3 regions of the Catenibacterium faecis genome follow, and region 3 is predicted to be linked to each of the others. Evidence: a T-box and tRNA genes for the amino acid it is inferred to sense, from the RefSeq annotation. Region 3 holds a T-box; the other regions hold tRNA genes.
What was found. The T-box of region 3 lies ahead of ileS (isoleucine--tRNA ligase). A T-box ahead of a tRNA ligase gene usually reads a tRNA of that ligase, here a tRNA-Ile.
Positions count from the first base shown of each region.

Region 1: it has a tRNA-Ile gene. The T-box ahead of ileS (isoleucine--tRNA ligase) is inferred to sense a tRNA for this amino acid. The anticodon was not compared.
Region 2: it has a tRNA-Ile gene. The T-box ahead of ileS (isoleucine--tRNA ligase) is inferred to sense a tRNA for this amino acid. The anticodon was not compared.

Region 1 covers NZ_JACRWG010000039.1:5,860-9,145, reverse strand. Annotated here, with positions in the region: gene H8909_RS09030 (sugar transporter) at 1-222, shown strand, start outside; gene H8909_RS09025 (6-phosphofructokinase) at 346-1,581, shown strand; tRNA gene H8909_RS09020 (tRNA-Ile) at 1,706-1,782, shown strand; tRNA gene H8909_RS09015 (tRNA-Ile) at 1,803-1,879, shown strand; tRNA gene H8909_RS09010 (tRNA-Ala) at 1,900-1,975, shown strand; gene H8909_RS09005 (MalY/PatB family protein) at 2,480-3,286, opposite strand, start outside.
Region 2 covers NZ_JACRWG010000062.1:6,258-9,543, reverse strand. Annotated here, with positions in the region: gene galT (UDP-glucose--hexose-1-phosphate uridylyltransferase) at 1-507, opposite strand, end outside; gene H8909_RS11135 (LacI family DNA-binding transcriptional regulator) at 649-1,641, opposite strand; tRNA gene H8909_RS11130 (tRNA-Ile) at 1,863-1,939, shown strand; tRNA gene H8909_RS11125 (tRNA-Ile) at 1,960-2,036, shown strand; tRNA gene H8909_RS11120 (tRNA-Ala) at 2,057-2,132, shown strand; gene deoC (deoxyribose-phosphate aldolase) at 2,229-2,897, opposite strand; gene H8909_RS11110 (putative ABC transporter permease) at 3,146-3,286, shown strand, end outside.
Region 3 covers NZ_JACRWG010000014.1:35,193-38,478, forward strand. Annotated here, with positions in the region: gene ileS (isoleucine--tRNA ligase) at 1-2,034, opposite strand, end outside; T-box leader at 2,070-2,270, opposite strand; gene H8909_RS04930 (DivIVA domain-containing protein) at 2,245-2,694, opposite strand; gene H8909_RS04935 (YlmH family RNA-binding protein) at 2,707-3,286, opposite strand, start outside.

The DNA of each region.
Region 1 (3,286 bases), on a different contig from region 3:
CAAACAAGCTTTCAGGCTGAAATCATTGGATGTGTTTCTACAGCCGCTTCATCTGTTGCCATGGCAATTTTCTCAGCTATCTTCAATCTAGGGATTGGAAGTGGTACCTGGCTAGGTGGAGTCGTTTATACAAACACTTCTTTAAACTTCATCGGTTTTGTAGGCGCAATGATTGTACTTGTTGCTGCATTCATTAGTTTTATAAAATTCCGCAGCAAATAGGATATCCTTAGGGGGTATCCTTTTTAGTATAATTAATTATCACCCTGTATTTTTACTATTAAATCTTTCTATCAAATGCATTTAATGTTAAAATGGAGATGAAATATACAAAAGGAGCATAAAATGAATACGAAAAATTGTTTTATTGGTCAGTCTGGTGGGCCTACGGTTGCCATCAACGCCTCTCTTGCAGGTGTTATTACTCAATGCCAGGAAGAAGGATTTACTCATATTTATGGTATGGTTAATGGTATCCAGGGACTATTAGAAGATCACTTCATGGATCTAGGTACAACATTTAATTCTGAGGAAAAAATTGATGCATTAAAGCATTCCCCAGCAATGTATTTAGGAAGCTGTCGTTATAAGCTGCCTACAGTAAGTGATGATAAAGACACTTACGACTTGTTATTTAAAAAGTTTAATGATTTAGAAATCACTGATTTCTTCTATATTGGTGGAAATGATTCTATGGACACTGTGGCTAAACTTGCAGCTTATGGTGAAACAATCAATTCCCCTATTCACTTCATTGGAATTCCAAAGACTATTGATAATGATTTGATGGGTACAGATCATACTCCAGGCTTTGGTTCAGCTGCAAAGTATGTTGCAAGCTCTATGTTAGAAATTGCTTATGATTCTTCTATCTATAAGCTAGATGCAATTACTATTGTAGAAATCATGGGACGTAATGCAGGTTGGTTAACTGCTGCAAGTGCACTTGCAAGAACTGAATGTAATGATGCCCCTGATCTCATTTATTTACCGGAAGTCGTATTTGATAAAGAACGTTTCTTGAAGGATATTGAAGAAAAGTTCAAAGAAAAGTCTTCTATCATGATTGCAGTAAGTGAAGGTATTCATGATGAAAACGGAAACTTCTTAGATAGTGGTGATTCACAACAGTATGATGCATTTGGTCATCCAATCCATTTTGGTACTGGTAAGGTATTAGAAAATATCTGTAAAGAACATTTTGGATGTAAAGTAAGAAGTATCGAATTAAATGTACTACAAAGATGTGCAATGCATATTGCCTCTAAAGTAGATATTGATGAATCTTTCTTTATTGGTAAAAAGGCTGTAGAAACAGCACTTGCTGATCATACAAATGTTATGATGGGTGTTAAGAGAACTAGCAATGATCCATATACTGCAGAATGTATCTATAGTAATGTACAGGATATTGCGAACCTAGAACAGAAAGTTCCAGCAGAGTGGATTACTAAAGAAGGTAATGATATCACTCAAGAACTTTATGATTACTTATATCCATTAATTCAGGGTGAAATCGCTATTACTTATAAGAATGGTATTCCTTCATATATCGATATTGCCCATTTAAAAGAAAATTAAGAACGAATAAAGTCGAATAAAGTCCCTTAAAAATGGGACTTTATTTATTTATTGTTTAATTTTATGTATTTTTTTGTTGACGAGTGTATTTCTACATGGTATTATAGGTGAGCAGTCAAGAAATGGGCCTGTAGCTCAGTTGGTTAGAGCGCACCCCTGATAAGGGTGAGGTCGATGGTTCAAATCCATTCAGGCCCACCATTTCTAAAACTGTTAAACATGGGCCTGTAGCTCAGTTGGTTAGAGCGCACCCCTGATAAGGGTGAGGTCGATGGTTCAAATCCATTCAGGCCCACCATGTTTATTTAAAATTTCTTTGGGGCCTTAGCTCAGCTGGGAGAGCGCCTGCTTTGCACGCAGGAGGTCAGGAGTTCGATCCTCCTAGGCTCCACCAATTATAAATCAATCCTATAGTAGAAGAAATTAGGCAATTAAATGCCGAAGAACCTCCTCAATTTGAAATTGAGGAGGTTTTTATTTTTTATCAAACTGTTGACAAATGATAAAAATCGTGTGGCTAGAAATGAATGAATATTCATTTCTAGCCCTTTTTAGTAGTTAAACTATTATGAAACAAAGCAAACACAACATTCTCTACTCACCACAAAGGTTAAGACTATTCTTGGACGCTCTATGGATGTGGCTCTTGATAGTCTGAAGTGCTACTGCAATGACCCTGTTTCCAACTTCACTCGTTGCCGAAAGCTTCCTGTTCGTACTCCCTTTGAATGCATCATGAGTCTTTCAAATTACTCCTCAATAGGTGAATTGTCTCACTTTTTTGAGGGTCACGGTCCGCATTTTGCTTTTTATGAAACTATAATGAGTTATTTACCCGTTACAGCCCCTTTTTTACCTATTATTAAAGGACAGCCGTTTAGAGGCTGTCCTTTTCACGTTAGAATACGTATTCTTTTAATCTTTGCATAGCTTCCTGTAATAATTCATGTGGTAATGCAATGTTGAGTCTTATACCCCATGGATCATGGAACTGAACACCACTTTGCCAGTCTACACCTACATCCCATCCTTTTTGAATAAGTTCATCAATAGTCAGATGATTCTTTAGACAGTAGTCTTCACAATGTAGGAACACCATATAAGTCCCCTGCGTTTGAGATACTTCAATACCTTCTACATTGTTTTTAATAAAGTTATAGGTATATTTCATATTCTGTTCAAGTACCTGATTTAATTCATTCACCCATTCAATAGATTCTTCACGATAGGCACCTATTAAAGCATGCATGGATAAAACGTTCATACTATTGTAATGTGTTGAAGTAGCTACTTTGTTGAGCTGTTCTCTTAAATAGTCATCACAAATAATATGATAGCTGCCAATAAGTCCTGCTAAGTTAAATGTCTTACTCGGTGCATAAATAGAGATTGTGCGTCTTTTAGCATCTTCACTAATACTATAAGTAGGAATATGCTTATATCCCGTAAATACAATGTCTGACCATATTTCATCTGATACGACAATGACATCATTTTCTTTAAAAACATTCATTGCCTGTTCAAGTTCTTCTTTTTCCCATACACGTCCACATGGATTATGAGGAGAACAGAAAACCGCTAAGTGAATGTTATTGTCTTTGATACGCTTGTCCATATCCTGATAATCCATGCGCCACACACCCTCTTTATCCTTTACAAGAGGGCTTAATTCAGCCACTCGGTCTGTATCATTTAATACAGTGGA
Region 2 (3,286 bases), on a different contig from region 3:
ATAGTTTGTAGATTTGATATTTTTTGCAGCTGCAATCGCTTTAGGATCCTTTTCTGGTTTAGAAAGGTTAATAGTAATCTGAATATCACCATATTTAACATAATGGTTAAACTTGATATTCTTATCAATACGTGATTTACGAATATAGTTACTACTAATACTTAAATCATAGAAGTAGTCTGTTGCTTTTTCTGGAGATTCATTATAAAGAGTGTTGAACTTATTTACTACTTCACTAGGACGAGGCATGAGGCAGTTCATAAGTCTTGTATCAAATAAATCTTTTTCAGTCACAGAATCTGAAATCATACCTTTTTCTACTGCATAGTCAAGAATATGATCAATGATATCCTGTGCTGTTTCTAATTTTTCATCGATTTCTTCTAGTTCAAATTCATCTAACTGAAGTAAGTCTAAAATTAAATTTGCGGCATAGTACAAATCATCTGTACCGATCATGCCTTTTTGTAACGCAAAGTTGAGTAATCTGTTAATCTGATGGTTCATTATGGGTTCTCCTCTTTTTTATTTTGTTATTTTCTTCATCTACTATGATAAACCTTTTAGTAAAATAATCAATACTTTTTTAATTATTTTTACTATTTTGTTTACTTGCTATTTTACTAAAATAAAAAAAGAGAAGTTTTATTACTTCTCTCTGCATGAATTTCTAATAACTAATTGACATGGTAATTGTATTCTACATGGATAGCTGATATCCTCTTCTGTGATCATTCTATGTAACAACGAAGCCCCCATCTCTCCCATCTCACTTGAAGGTGCATAGACAGTAGATAATGTAGGTCGTGTGAAGTTACATGCATCCACATCATTGAATCCCATAATAGACACTTCTTCTGGAACCTTGATTCCTGCATCTAATAAAGCCTGCATAGCACCCATCGCAAGAGGATCATTGGCACAGAATATTGCGGAAGGTATTTTTCCTTCTTCAATCACACGATTCATGACAGAATAACCTTCATCTCCAGTCATTTCATGACCGGTTGTAAATATCTCATATTTTATTCCTAAATATTCACAATATTTAATAAAGCTTTTCTTTCTAGAAATTGTTTGTAAAGACATCTCATCATATTCATTTCTTCCCATAAAACCAATCGTTTCATGTCCCTGCGAATGAAAATAGTTGACTACTTTACACATCGCGTCATCAAAATCCAATGAGATACAGACATTTGTGATAGGAGACAAATCCATATCCAGCAAAACAATTCTACTAGATAACTTACTAAATGTATCAAGATACTTCTTTTCAAACTTTCCAATACAAATAATACCATCCACACCTTCTAATACCTGTTTCATATTCATATCATCATATCTTACTTTTGTAGAAGCCATCTTTTCTTTTCTTAAATATTTCTCTACACCCTGTAAAATAGATAAGAAATAAGTATCTCTAAATTCCTGTTCAAATGTATAACACTGGATAATACCTATATTAAATGTTTTCTTCTTTTCTTTTGATTTTAAGGAGTAATTGAGTTCACTAGCCACTCTTAATATCTTCTCTTTTGTCTCAGGTAAAACCTTCAATGTTTTATCTTCATTTAATACTCTTGATACAGTTGCGATAGATACATCAGCTGCTTTCGCAACATCCTTAATTGTAGCCATTTATTTTTCCTCCTCAATATTACTATAATAATTAATATATCACAATCTAGATAAAATGAGGTAAAATTTTTAGTAATATTTTAACCAATTTTAACGATATATTATTTTTCCCTTATTTTCATTGTATATATCAAACATTTTTCTACCTTGCCTATAATTTCTTCATTTTTTTATTGACGAGTGTATTTCTACATGGTATTATAGGTGAGCAGTCAAGAAATGGGCCTGTAGCTCAGTTGGTTAGAGCGCACCCCTGATAAGGGTGAGGTCGATGGTTCAAATCCATTCAGGCCCACCATTTCTAAAACTGTTAAACATGGGCCTGTAGCTCAGTTGGTTAGAGCGCACCCCTGATAAGGGTGAGGTCGATGGTTCAAATCCATTCAGGCCCACCATGTTTATTTAAAATTTTTCTGGGGCCTTAGCTCAGCTGGGAGAGCGCCTGCTTTGCACGCAGGAGGTCAGGAGTTCGATCCTCCTAGGCTCCACCATTTATAAAAATCAGCAGACACATTTGTGTCTGTTTTTTTATTTCATTGCGTAAAAAAGAACCATAGTCCTATATAAAGGATTATGGTTCTTTACTTTTAGTAACCTGCCCCAGTGTCTGTATTCTTCATAATTTTTACAAGACGGCTTGTACCAAGTCTGTCAGCACCAAGTTCAATGAACTTTTCAGCATCATCAAATGAGCTAATACCACCTGCTGCTTTTACTTTAACTCCTTCACCTACATGATCATGCATTAACTTTACATCATCAAATGTAGCGCCTGCAGTTGAGAACCCTGTTGATGTCTTAATGTATTCTGCACCTGCATTTGTGACTAATTCACACATCTTGATCTTTTCTTCTTCTGTAAGAAGACATGTTTCAATAATAACCTTTAAAATTTTACCATCACATGCTTCATGAATCTGACGGATTTCATCTTCTACTTCTTCATATCTCTTATCTTTTAAAAATCCGATATTAATAACCATATCAATTTCAGATGCACCATTTGCGATAGCATCCTTTGTTTCAAATACTTTTACTGCAGTTGTACTGTATCCATTTGGGAATCCAATAACTGTACAGATGGGAAGTTTACCATCCACATATTCTGCTGCCTGTTTCACATAAGCAGCTGGAATACATGCAGATGCTGTACCATATTTGATTCCATCATCTAGGATCACCTTAATGTCTTCCCAAGTGGCACTCTGAGCCAATAATGTGTGGTCTACTTTTTTTAAAATATCATTTGTATTCATTTTATTTTTACCTCTCTTTTCATATACTATTATAACAGTTTATCTAAAATAAAGTAGTCAATTGTGTTCTCTGGCATCTTAATTCCAATTTTTTTGTAATTATTGCACCTATAATCGTAAATGTCTCAGTTGCTTCTTACTCCCTTTTTCCTGGTAAAAAGAACAAGTTAAGCTCAAATTATAGTTTTCTTTGTTTCTATATTCCTATAATGCTATAATGGGTGAAAGGTTAACGAGGAGGTTAAGATATGTTAGATGCATTTGCGAATAACTGGACAATACTTGTTGTTTCCTTCTTTATTTATAGTTTCTGTGGGTGGATCTGGGAATCACTTATCTGCCCTATTGCTACAGGTCATAAGATACATAACAGCGGTTTCTTAACTGGA
Region 3 (3,286 bases):
CTGATCAACTGGTTCTAATTCATTGACTGGTAATACATCAGTATCCTTGAAATCATTTAAGTTACCAAGTAAGAAACGCATAGTATTTCTTACCTTACGATAGCTTTCAGATACTTTCTTTAAGATATCATCAGAGATACGTACATCTGACTGGAAGTCTACAGTAGTAGCCCATAATCTTAAGATGTCAGCACCCCATTTATTGATTGTCTTGATTGGATCTACAGCGTTACCACCAGACTTACTCATCTTTAATCCCTTACCATCAAGAGTGAAACCATGAGATAAGACAGTCTTATATGGTGCTTTACCATGTACTGCAGTACCGATGATTAATGAAGAGTTGAACCATCCACGATACTGGTCACTACCTTCGAAGTATAGATCAGCTGGATAGCCTAATCCTCTTTCTACTAATACACCAGTATGTGATGAACCTGAGTCAAACCATACGTCCATGATATCTTTTTCTTTCTTGAAGATACCATTTGGTGAATGTTCGTTTGTATAACCTTCTGGCAATAAATCTTTTTCATCTCTTTCAAACCATACGTTTGAACCGAATTCTCTAAATAGTGCTGATACATGATCAAATACTTTCTGATCAATTACAGGAGTACCATCTTCACAATAGAAGATTGGAATTGGAACACCCCAAGTTCTCTGTCTTGAGATACACCAGTCACCACGGTCTTTAATCATGTTATAGATTCTAATATGACCCCATTCATTGATCCAGTTAACGCTATCGATTTCACTTAATAGTTTTTCTCTGATCTTATCGATAGAACAGAACCACTGGTCAGTTGCTCTAAAGATGATAGGCTTCTTAGTACGCCAGTCATGAGGGTAGCTATGTGTAATCCAAGTAAGATTTAATAAAGCGCCTAATTCTTCTAGTTTTACTGTAACAGTCTTGTTTGCATCATCAACATACTGACCTGCAAGCCATTCACCACATGATTCCATCATGCAGCCATGTTCATCAACGTTTACAAGTACTGGTAATTTATATTTCTGACAGATGTTAAAGTCGTCTACACCAAATCCACTTGCTGTATGAACGCATCCAGTACCTGAATCAGTTGTAACATGGTCACCCATGATAACTAATGATTCTCTTTCTGGATAAAGTGGATGAGTACATGTGATGTATTCTAATTCTTCACCCTTGAAACGTTTTAAGATTTCTTTTTCTTTTAATCCAAATGTTTCCCATAATGAATCAACTAATTCTTCTAAGACAACAAGATTACCTTTTTCAGATTTAACTAATGCATAAGTGAAACGTGGGTTTAAACAGATTGCCTGGTTTCCTGGGATTGTCCAAGGAGTAGTAGTCCAGATTACAAAGTAGTTATCATCACCTTCTAAGATACCTTTACCATCTTTTACCTTGAAACGTACATAGATAGTAGGTGATTTTACATCATGGTATTCTACTTCTGCTTCAGCTAATGCTGATTCAGATGAAGGTGACCAATATACTGGCTTTAATCCTTTATAGATTAATCCATCTACAGCCATTTTCGCAAATACATCAATCTGTCTTGCTTCAAATTCTTTATGTAAAGTTAAATATGGATGTTTGTAGTCTGCAAATGTACCTACACGGATACACTGCTGCATCTGACGTTCAACCTGCTTTAATGCATATGCATAACATTTTTCTCTGAACTTTGCAGTAGACATAGATTTTCTATCTACACCCTGCTTCTGAATTGCATTTTCGATAGGTAAACCATGAGTATCCCATCCTGGAATATATGGTGTATAGAAACCTTCCATATTCTTATAACGACAAATAACGTCTTTAATAACCTTATTTAACATATGTCCAACATGCATATTACCATTTGCATATGGAGGTCCATCATGGAAAATGAAATGTTCTTTTCCTTCATTCTGCTTGATCACCTTTTCATACATGTTAGCGTTCTGCCATCTTTCTACGTAAGCAGGTTCCTTAGTAGGAAGCTTACCACGCATCTCAAAATCAGTTTTTGGCATTAAGAGTGTGCTTTTGTAATTCATATATATCCCCTTTCACAAATAAAAAAACGTCCTTCATAAAGGACGTTTGCACGCGGTACCACCTTTGTTCATATCATTCGATATGCACTTAAGATCTTAACGCAATCAACGGCATTCCCTACTTTATTCAGGATGCAGCTCCAGAGTGATTCCTGACCAATACACCTTCACCGTTTCCACCACCCACGGTTTCTCTATAAGTTCTCTTGATCAGCGCTCTCTTTCTTCGCTTTTTTTTTCTTCTTCATTAATTAAACTAAAAATTTCTGATTTGTCAATAGTTTCTAGCAATTCTGTGCTGATTTTTACAATTTCAGCCCTAAAATCTTTTGCTTCATCCTTAAAGCCTTCTACTTCATCACTTAAACCCTTCACATAATTCATAGACTCTTTAAGAATCATATTCGCATTATGCTTCGCCTTTGTAATGAGTTCACTGGCTTCCTTTAAAGCAAGACGGGAAATCTCTTCATTGGTCTTTCGTTCAATAGATTGACGATTAGCCATCGCGATATTTTCTTTTTTAACTTTATCCAATTCTTTTTCAAGTCTTCTGATTTGTAAAGTAGTTTCCTGAATTTTCTTTTCTAAAGTCTCAATCGTATCATCGACTTCTTCAGTATTATATCCACGAAGCTGCTTATTGAACATGTATCCCATAACCGTGTCCCCTCATCGATAATATTGGCCTTCTATTACATAATTATCCTGCTTTGTTCTTCTATCTGTTATGAATATCTTTACTCGGCCATGATGACGTAAAGATATTATAACGTTATTATCGCATATTTTTGAAATATCTTCAATAACTTTGTAATTAAGCTTGACATACTGACCACGAATGGCTTCTACTGCTTTATTGCGAGAGATGCCAAATAATTGCGCAACCATCTTATCTAAACGCAAAGAAGAAACGATCACTGTTTTAGTATAGGTATCCTGCTGAATAGAAAGACGTTCTTTACTTTCTACTAAATGAATAGAAGAACGTTTGATACGTGTGAGATTCATACGAATATAATCGCTATTTTCTGTCATACAGGCAAAGGAAAGTGGCTCTTCATTGATATCACCGATACATTGACGCTTAATACCTAAATGCATTAAAGCCCCTAAGACATCGGAATGTTTAAGTTTTCCAAATGTATCATTGTAATCTACTTGAAATACTGTGACTTTAAAATCTTCAGGTTCAAATTCATAGAAATCAGGCGCTATGAGTACTCTTTTATTTTCTGCCCCATCAAATCCT